3 regions of the Halomonas sp. 3A7M genome follow, and region 1 is predicted to be linked to each of the others. Evidence: predicted binding sites of a transcription regulator. Region 1 holds the regulator's gene; each other region holds the start of a gene.

Region 1 (3,141 bases):
CACATGCTTTACAATCGCTAGACCAAGCCCGGTACCACCCGTTGCGGTACTACGCCCTTTATCAACGCGATAGAAACGCTCGGTTAAGCGTGGAATATGCACAGGGTCAATTCCCTCACCATCGTCGTCAACTTCAATACAAGCACTGCCATTGGGCATGGTTTTCCAGCGAAGTGTTATCTGACTACCCTCTGGCGTATACCGCACAGCGTTAAACACTAGGTTTGAAATAGCGCTATGCAGTTCCTGCTCGCTGCCGATCAGACGGGCATCGCTCTCAAGCGCGACTTGAACACTGTGCTGTTGATTAGAGAGCGCTAGCGCATCGCGGCGAATGGCGTCGAGCATTGGCCCTAACGCCAACGCATGATGATCCTCGCCACCTTGATCAATTTCTAACCGAGAGAGCAGTAGCAGATCATTGACTAAGTTTTGCATACGCTTCGTCTGCTCTTCCATCTGAGCAATACCTCGGCCCAAACGTGGTGGAAGTTGCTCTTTTAAGTCGCTGTAGGTTTCTAAATAACCCATCAATACCGTTAGCGGTGTGCGTAGTTCATGGGAAACATTGGCGACAAAGTCACGACGCATCTGCTCTAAACGATGCAAGCGGGTAATATCTCGCGCCATTACCAAGCGCTCATCATCACCATAGAGAGTAATTTGATATTGAAGGATATGCCGTTCATCGATGGGCGACGTTAAGGTCAGCGGCTCACCGTATTTACGTGCATTAAAGTAGCTGATAAATCGCGGGTCACGAAGCAGGTTGGTAATGTGCTGGCCACGGTCGTGGGCTGTTTGCAAGCCCAGCATTTCTGTCGCGGCACTGTTCCACCACTCCAGGTCGCCATGTCGATCTAGCATAACGACACTGTCACGCATCGCTTCGGATGATTCCTGAATACGTGCAAGGGTGGCACGTAAGCGATTCTGAGTAATCCGTTGGCTCTTTTGGTAGCGATACAAGCGATCAAAAAGCTCGCCCCACATGCCGCTCGCAGCAGGGGGTTCATCATGAGGATGAAGCGTTAACCACTTAAAGAGCGCTCGCAATTGGCGCAGTTGATACACCAGACAAACGGCAAGCCCCGCAGCAACTCCAAGACCTGGCATACCCAGCAACCACCCCAGACAAGCGCCCAAAGCGGCCAGCCACGCAATTCGCCATAGTTCTCGGCTCCACAGGCGCACCGTTACACCCGCGCGGAAAAACGGTACCCAGTGCCTCTCACCGTTTGAATGAGACTCTGGTGAGCTTCTCCTAAGGCCTTACGTAGACGTCGGATGTGAACATCTACCGTCCGCTCTTCAACGTATACGTTACCGCCCCACACTTGATCGAGCAGTTGGCTACGTGTATAGGCGCGCTCTTGGTGCGTCATGAAAAACTGCAGCAGACGGTACTCCGTCGGCCCCATTTCTAACGCCTTACCGTAAGCACTCACACGGTGGCTCACTGGGTCTAATAGCAAGCCATTAATTTCAATAGGATCTTCGACACCTCGGGGGGTAGTACGTCGCAATACTGCTTTTAAGCGCGCCACCAGTTCGCGGGGAGAGAAAGGCTTGGTGATATAGTCATCCGCCCCAGCCTCAAGCCCTTGAATCTTGTTATCTTCTTCGCCTTTAGCGGTCAGCATAATGATAGGCACCTCGGCGGTGGCTTCTTCACGCTTTAAGCGCCTTGCAAGCTCAATACCACTGGTGCCCGGCATCATCCAATCCAGCAAAAGCAGATCTGGCTGGTGGTCAACCATCATCGCGTGGGCATCCTGGGCGTTATCCGCTTCAAGAACGCGATAGTCAGCCATTTCCAGCGCCACTGCGATCATCTCGCGAATAGGCGCCTCATCATCGACAATCAAAACGGTCTTGGCGGTCATTCCAGGGCCTCACGGTGTTCAATGAAAACTAATTAAAAAAATAGTTTAAAAAACAGTTCAAAGACATGTCAGTGACGATAACACCATGACTCGATGACAATTTTATGACATAGAGGATATTTAGCCAGTTATTGGCCACCAACTTAGTGCAATACCTGCAAAAATTAACAAGCCAGACCAATGATTATTAAGAAATGCTTGGAAGCAGCGGTCGCGCTCACGGCCAGCGATTAAGCGTTGTTGGTGGACAAACGTAGCGGCCATAGCGGCTAGCCCAAGCCAGAAAAAGCCACCTAAACCAACACGCCATCCTACCCAGGCAAGTAGTCCAAGTGCCGCCACTTGCAGTACACCAATGATCAGACGATCAGCGCTACCAAACAGCACCGCGGTAGATTTGATGCCAATTTTCAGGTCATCGTCGCGATCGACCATGGCGTATTGGGTATCGTAGGCAACGGTCCACAGCACGTTCGCGCTAAACAATAGCCATGCTTCAAACGGCACATGACCCAATACCGCACCGAATGCCATGGGGATCGCCCAAGAGAACGCAGCCCCCAACACTACCTGAGGTAAATGGGTGTAGCGCTTCATAAACGGGTAAATGAACGCTAATACAACACCCCCTATCGACAACAGCACCGTAAACCAATTGGTCAATAGCACTAAAATGAAAGCAGTGGCTACCAGCGCGATAAACAGCAGCTGCGCCTCGGTTTCACTGATACGACCAGTGGCTAGCGGACGATGTTTAGTGCGCTTTACATGGCCATCGAAATGACGATCAGCGTAATCATTAACCACGCAGCCCGCGGCGCGCATCACATAAACGCCAGCAATAAAGATCAGCAGAACATTCCGCCCAGGCACACCCTCTGCTGCTATCCACAATGCCCATAAGGTGGGCCACATCAATAGCCAAGTACCAATCGGGCGATCCAATCGCGTTAAATGTAAAAAATCAGCCACCCGAGCCCATCCCGTTGGCCTCAACAGAGAACGGTCCATGCTTACCTCTCAAAAAGAAAACGCTGGCGATAGCCTAGCGCGAAGACAGGGCAAGATCATCTGCCATGGTCGATAAAAAGTATTCCTGCACTAACAGCGATAGCCCACTGTGCTGAAACACTGAGCGCCGCCCCCATACGCTGTCTAAAAGCGACGCAGAGTGTTCCGCGACAAAGCGTGGCTGATGGCGAGTGGCGTAGAGTGGCCCACGCACCAGGTCAGGTTGTTGAAACAACCAGCTGCC
Region 2 (3,141 bases), on a different contig from region 1:
TGCAGCTATTTTTTCAGTTTGGGCACGCGTCGTCGTTAACAACGGGCTCTCGTTCTTCTCGTTGTTCCAAATACTTTTATAGGCGTTACCAGAAGAAAATGGACGTTTGGTCAAAATAATCAGTTGTAAAAGCGGCTGCCACTTCCAATTAGCGTAATCAACAACACGCTTATCGGACAAGAACTCGCTAAGGTAGCGCCGCATAGACCAATAGTCGGTTGCGTCCGGGGTGCCCAAGTTAGCCAACACCACGCCGACTTTTGCAGGGGGAACGGCAGGATGATCACTTGGCGCATGGACCAAGCGCCCTTCGCCCAGCTGATCTTTTACAACGCTATCGACCATGTCGCTAACTCCTCAGATGCTTTAAACAGTTGGCAAAATCTTAACACTTTTCGGCAAAGCTGCGGCATAAAGTTATACTATCAACATTATTTGTATAACTGTAGACCAACTCATGTCGAAGCCTTTATCCTTGGTGACCAGCCTTCGCTTTCATTATCAAAGAGTGCTCAATGAGCCGTTTTTCTACGCTTCACGCAACGTCACCTGTCACGCTATATCACAATGGCCACTGCCCTTTTTTGCCGCGTGGAAGTCACGTGGTTTGCAAAGCATCGCCATCAAGAACGTGTCGCACTCGTGGACATTCAGAGTAGTGATTTCAATGCAGCCGATATAGGGCACAAGTTTGACGATATGATGGGGCTACTGCATGTCAAAGACAGCCAAGGAAATGGTATATCGGGATGGATGCCAGCCGGGCCCTCTATGCGGTACTGGGCTACCGGTGGCTAGTATGGCTTTCTTGCTTACCAAGCCTGCGAGGAGTAATGGATGCAGGCTATCGTTTTTTTGCCCGTCGCCGTGTGCGGCTAGGGCGATGATGGAAGAAGCGTCACGCAAACAAGTGAGGACGCCATAGGATGTTGCAATGTTTGTAGTGTTAAAACACTAGCGGCATACGTGATGTTAACGGCGAACTGTAATGAGCATCGCGTCCAATCACTTCATCCTGGGGTACATGCTGCACTAAGTAAGCACGGTGAATCCCAGCACGCTTTAGCTCAAGATAAACATCATCTAGCGAGCGAAACAGCATTGGCTTACCGCGCTGGGTCAACATATGCCGCTCGCCCTCTACATCTTCAAGCTCTAGTTGATAAAAGCGGCTGCCCGAATGCGTGATAACGCGTATTTCAAAGTTATCGTGACCCGCAACAAATTGCTTCAGTTCTTTAAGTTCCATGGTTCCCTCCTGTGATTGTTCATCATCATGGGGCACAGCATGACGATACCCCATGACAATTTTATTACCTTGGCACTAACTGCCTATGACGGCAACATCACAAAAGAGTTCCTGACCAAAACGTCAACTTATTCGTCGAATTATTGATACTCAGAGGGGTCGATTGCTTTACCTAACGAGTTGCGATCTATCCAGTTACCGCCTTTAGTTTCCTTGTAACGGAAAACTACTTTATCGCCCACCGTTACCGGCAGTTCTGAATCTTCAGTTTGGTAGCTATATTTTTCTCCTTCAACTACCAGGAAGTAACGGTAGAGGTCAGGCATTCCCAACCACTCTTTAAATGGCCCTTCTCGCTCTAGTGACTGCAGTTCCCCACGGCCTTCCAGCTTAGGAAGACGCTTACGGTTACCACGTCTAAAACCACCTGCCATTTGCTACTCCTGTCTATCTGCTTGGTCGGGGAGGAGCATTATACGTTCTCCCCCCTAACGCTCAAGTTAATCGCCGAACGCTTCGCCATAGCTATCGGGCGCAAGGTCTTCGAAGCGTGTGTATTTACCAATAAAGGCCATATGTACCGTACCGATAGGCCCGTTACGCTGTTTACCAATAATCAGCTCGGCAATCCCTTGGTTGTCAGGATTGTCAGGGTTATACACCTCATCTCGGTAAACAAACGCAATGACGTCGGCATCCTGCTCAATCGCGCCGGATTCCCGCAGATCCGACATGACAGGACGCTTATTGGGGCGCTGCTCCAACGAACGGTTAAGCTGTGAAAGTGCTACAACAGGGCATTGAAACTCTTTTGCTAGCCCTTTCAGCGAGCGGGATATCTCCGATATCTCACCGGTACGGTTTTCAGAAAACCCAGGAATCTGCATTAACTGCAGATAGTCAATCATGATCAGCGCCATATTGCCGTGCTCCCGCACCACTCTACGTAGGCGTGAGCGCATTTCATTAGGCGAAAGCGCCGCAGTATCATCAATAAATAGCTGCTTGTCTTTGAGCAGGTTGACCGCCGATGTTAATCGCGGCCAATCTTCATCTTCCAACTGCCCCGAGCGCACACGGGTTTGATCAATCCGACCCAACGAAGAGAGCATACGCAGCATCAGAGATTCTGCTGGCATCTCCATGGAGAACACCATCACCGGCTTATCGCTAGCAATAACCGCGTGCTCCACCAGATTCATGGCAAAAGTGGTTTTACCCATTGACGGGCGGCCCGCGATAATTACCAAATCTGAGGGCTGTAAGCCTGAGGTCATTTCATCGAGGTCACGAAACCCCGAGGAGAGCCCTGTCATTTCACCCTTTAGATTGAACAGCTCATCAATACGATCAACGGCTTTGGTTAGCAGTTCACTCATGCCGATAGGACCGCCCGTTTTCGGCCGCTCTTCGGCAATCTGAAAGACTAATCGCTCAGCTTCATTCAGCAGCTCATCAGCAGGCCGCCCCTGGGGCGAAAACGCCCCGTCAGCAATTTGATTGGCCGCACGGATTAATTTACGCAGTGTTGCCCGCTCGCGAACGATATCCGCATAAGCACGAATATTACTGGCAGAAGGCGTATTGCGAGCCAGCTCAGCTAAGAATGCCAAGCCGCCTACCGTATCCAACTGATCACGCGCTTCTAACGCCTCTGACAGCGTTATAACGTCCAGCGGCTGCCCGGATTCGGCCAAATGAATCATCACATTGAATACCAAGCGATGCTCATAGCGGTAAAAATCATCCGCCACCAACCGTTCCGAGACATTGTCCCAGGCCTGATTATCCAACATTAGCCCACCTAGCACCGACTGCTCCGCCTCAAGAGAGTGCGGCGGCAGCTTTATCGCTGCCGTTTCCTGATCAGCAGAAGGCTGGTCCTGCATAGT
Region 3 (3,141 bases), on a different contig from region 1:
GCATAGTAAAAAATGTGCCCGTAGCGTTCGGAATAACTATCTACGCTGTCCAGCAAGATGACCGCCACGCTGATTAGAATGGCGATAATCAGCGCAATATCAAACCCTTTGGCTCCCGGCGTATCGGACTCGAAAATAATATGAAAAAGCCGTGTGCGCAGTCCTTCTGCACCGGGAGTTAATTGAAAACTCATCGCGACATCCTGAAGTGGGCTGAATGTTTCTAGCGTAGCGTGGTTTGATAGGCGAAGCGATGCGCCAGGGTTAACGCAGCAGCGCCATAAGCGGGCGTTGGGTGGCCATTATCAGTCAGTGCTGTGGTCAGCGTCTGAGCGTTACGGCGGGTACCTTCATCCAACTGCGGATGGGTCGCCAGTGTGGCTAATGCCTGCTGTGCGATAGTTAAGTGTTCCGCAAGACCACTGTCGTGGTAGGCGTCCAGCGCCACTGTGGCTCTGTGTAGCCACTCAGCCGGTGCGTCAGCGTCAGGTAGTGCCCACTGCTGCACGCCTAGCGCATTGCCGCGAGCGGCTTTGCTGGTATCAGAAGGGCGCAGCGGTACGCTTTCCGCGAGCGTTAATGCTAGCGCCCAAAGCGCCTCTGGTTCACCCGCTTTGAGTTCCAGCTCGACCTCGCAAATAGCCGCTTGAGCACCACCGCTGACAATCTCTCCTTCGTCCAACACTAGCTCGATATGGCTGCCCTGCCAGTCGATTTGCCAGCTGCGCCGGGTAAAGTCGGTGCGCAGCGCAGGTTGTAGCGCGGAAATGACGGTGCCTAGTGAACCTTTGAACGGCGGAAGGGCAGCCAAGCCATGCTGGTCAAGCTGTGGGCTAGGAACTTGCCACTCCCACTCTTGTCGGGTAGAAAGGCCGCCACCACCATGGCCGGCGGTTTTCACCGTTTGCAGCACGCGATCATCAACTTGGCGTAAGCGCACGGCAATCCGTGCATTCGCCATATCTCCCGCAGGGGTATCGAAATAGGTGTTCGACAGATGTTGACGTTGGGGTGTTTCGGCTAGTGCTGCGTGGCACAGCAGCGTGTTTAGTTGAGCTGGCGCAAGGGCGAGTTTAAGCTCTATTTCGGTAGGCGCTGAAACAGAATCAGCAGTAGATGTTGAATTTTTCATGACATTAGCCACCTTTGTATTGTGACGTTTCAATTAATTTTTCATGACATTGTGAACTTTTCATGACGGCGGCGAGCGCACTCTTTATACTGGCGCCGCCATTTCCAGGCTCCCCGAAAACAGGCTAAAGGCTATATGGTTACCTCCAACCCTTTTTCCGCGATGTTTGGCCGCTCGCCATTCCAGCCGCTGCTGGCCCACATCGTCAAGGCCAATGAATGTGCCGACCAACTGTTGCCGTTCTTCGAAGCATCGCTTGCCGGTGATTGGGATACCGCAGCTGTACTGCGTGAAAACGTTACCCGCTTAGAGCATGACGCCGACACGTTGAAAACAGAGCTTCGGCTTAACCTGCCCAATACGATGTTCCTTCCCGTCTCGCGGTCCGACTTGCTCGACCTTATCAGCGTGCAGGATAAAATCGCCAACAAGGTGCGCGACATTACCGGCATTATGCTGGGGCGTAAAATGCGTGTGCCCAATGAGCTGGCCGATCCCATGCGCGATTATATGCGTACCAGCGTGGCGTGTGTGTCCCAGGCTCGCCAAGCGCTTGAAGAGCTGAAAGAGCTGCTTGAGTCCGGTTTTGGACGCAATGTTTCCGATGTTATCCAGAATATGATCCGTGAGCTGCACACACTTGAGCACCAAGCCGACAGCCAGCAGATCGCGATACGTCGCCAACTGTTTGAGCTTGAAAGCCAACTTCCGCCTGTTGATGTGATTTTCCTTTACAAAATCATTGAGTGGGTCGGTGAAGTTTCTGATCGCGCTGAACGCGTGGGCAGCCGCCTACAGATTTTGACCGCACGCTAAGGGGTACCCATGCAGATTATTGCCCAGCACGGTGAAATTTTTATCATCCTGGCCTGTTTGTTTGGCTTTTTTATGGCTTGGGGCGTTGGCGCGAATGATGTTGCCAATGCGATGGGGACCTCGGTGGGGTCGAAAGCGATCACCATCAAACAAGCAATTTTGATTGCGGTAGTCTTTGAATTTTTAGGCGCATGGCTGGCGGGTGGTGAGGTGACCAACACCATTCGTAAAGGCATTATTGACCCAGAATTGCTCCAGGAAGATCCACAGTTACTAGTGTACGGTATGTTATCAGCGCTGCTAGCAGCGGGTACTTGGTTACTGGCAGCATCGATGAAAGGTTGGCCGGTTTCCACGACGCATTCCATTGTAGGCGCCATTGTGGGCTTTGCCGTAGCGGGATTGGGTGCCTCTACGGTTGATTGGGGCGCTGTTGGCACCATTGCAGCAAGCTGGGTCGTTTCTCCTCTTTTAGCGGGTACTATCGGCTTCGTGCTGTTCAAATCAGTGCACCACCTGATTTTTGAAAATGATAATCCCTTTATGGCTGCCAAACGCTATGTGCCGGGCTACGTATTTTTGGTTGGTTTTATTGTGGCGATGGTCACGCTAACCAAAGGTCTGTCTCACGTTGGGCTAGACCTGACCTTTAGTCAAAGCCTGCTGCTGTCTATCTTGTTAGGACTTGTGATCATGGGTGTAGGCCTGTTGATGCAGCGTCGTATCAAGTTTGAGAAAAATGCCAACGATCACTTTGGATACGCCAATGTTGAGCGGGTCTTCGGCGTATTAATGATCTTTACTGCGTGCGCCATGGCGTTTGCTCACGGCTCTAACGACGTTGCGAACGCGGTTGGCCCGCTAGCGGCGGTCATTAGCGTGGTACAAACTGGCGGCCAAATTGAAGGCTCTGCGTTGGTGCCCTGGTGGGTATTGGTACTGGGCGGTGCTGGCATCGTGGTGGGCTTAGTAACTTACGGCCACAAAGTCATTGCCACCGTGGGAACCGGTATTACTGAACTCACTCCCAGCCGTGGCTTTGCTGCCACGCTGGCAGCCGCGACCACAGTGGTATTAGCTTCCGGCACGGGTCTGCCAATTTCAACCACCCACACACTGGTGGGGGCGATATTAGGCGTAGGGCTTGCCCGGGGTATGGCGGCGCTTAACCTGCGTGTTATTGGCACCATCGC

Evidence for each region. Region 1 encodes PhoB, which activates phosphate uptake and scavenging genes when phosphate is short. Its sites were predicted from a motif close to TGTCATANNNNTGTCANA; they were not measured.
Region 2: the regulator PhoB is predicted to act here: its motif matches at 1,301-1,318, upstream of INT19_RS07710 (DUF6482 family protein).
Region 3: the regulator PhoB is predicted to act here: its motif matches at 1,164-1,181, upstream of INT19_RS16175 (CYTH domain-containing protein).

Annotation. Positions count from the first base shown of each region.
Region 1 is NZ_JABUZD010000034.1:24,847-27,987, forward strand. Features, by position in the region: gene phoR (phosphate regulon sensor histidine kinase PhoR) at 1-1,194, opposite strand, end outside; gene phoB (phosphate regulon transcriptional regulator PhoB) at 1,197-1,886, opposite strand; gene ubiA (4-hydroxybenzoate octaprenyltransferase) at 2,007-2,897, opposite strand; gene INT19_RS02490 (chorismate--pyruvate lyase family protein) at 2,932-3,141, opposite strand, start outside.
Region 2 is NZ_JABUZD010000082.1:68,039-71,179, forward strand. Features, by position in the region: gene hemH (ferrochelatase) at 1-345, opposite strand, end outside; partial or broken gene INT19_RS19745 (DCC1-like thiol-disulfide oxidoreductase family protein) at 741-887, shown strand; gene INT19_RS07710 (DUF6482 family protein) at 947-1,249, opposite strand; gene INT19_RS07715 (hypothetical protein) at 1,390-1,683, opposite strand; gene dnaB (replicative DNA helicase) at 1,750-3,138, opposite strand.
Region 3 is NZ_JABUZD010000166.1:14,018-17,158, reverse strand. Features, by position in the region: gene INT19_RS16180 (ion transporter) at 1-194, opposite strand, end outside; gene INT19_RS16175 (CYTH domain-containing protein) at 224-1,132, opposite strand; gene INT19_RS16170 (TIGR00153 family protein) at 1,268-1,948, shown strand; gene INT19_RS16165 (inorganic phosphate transporter) at 1,958-3,141, shown strand, end outside.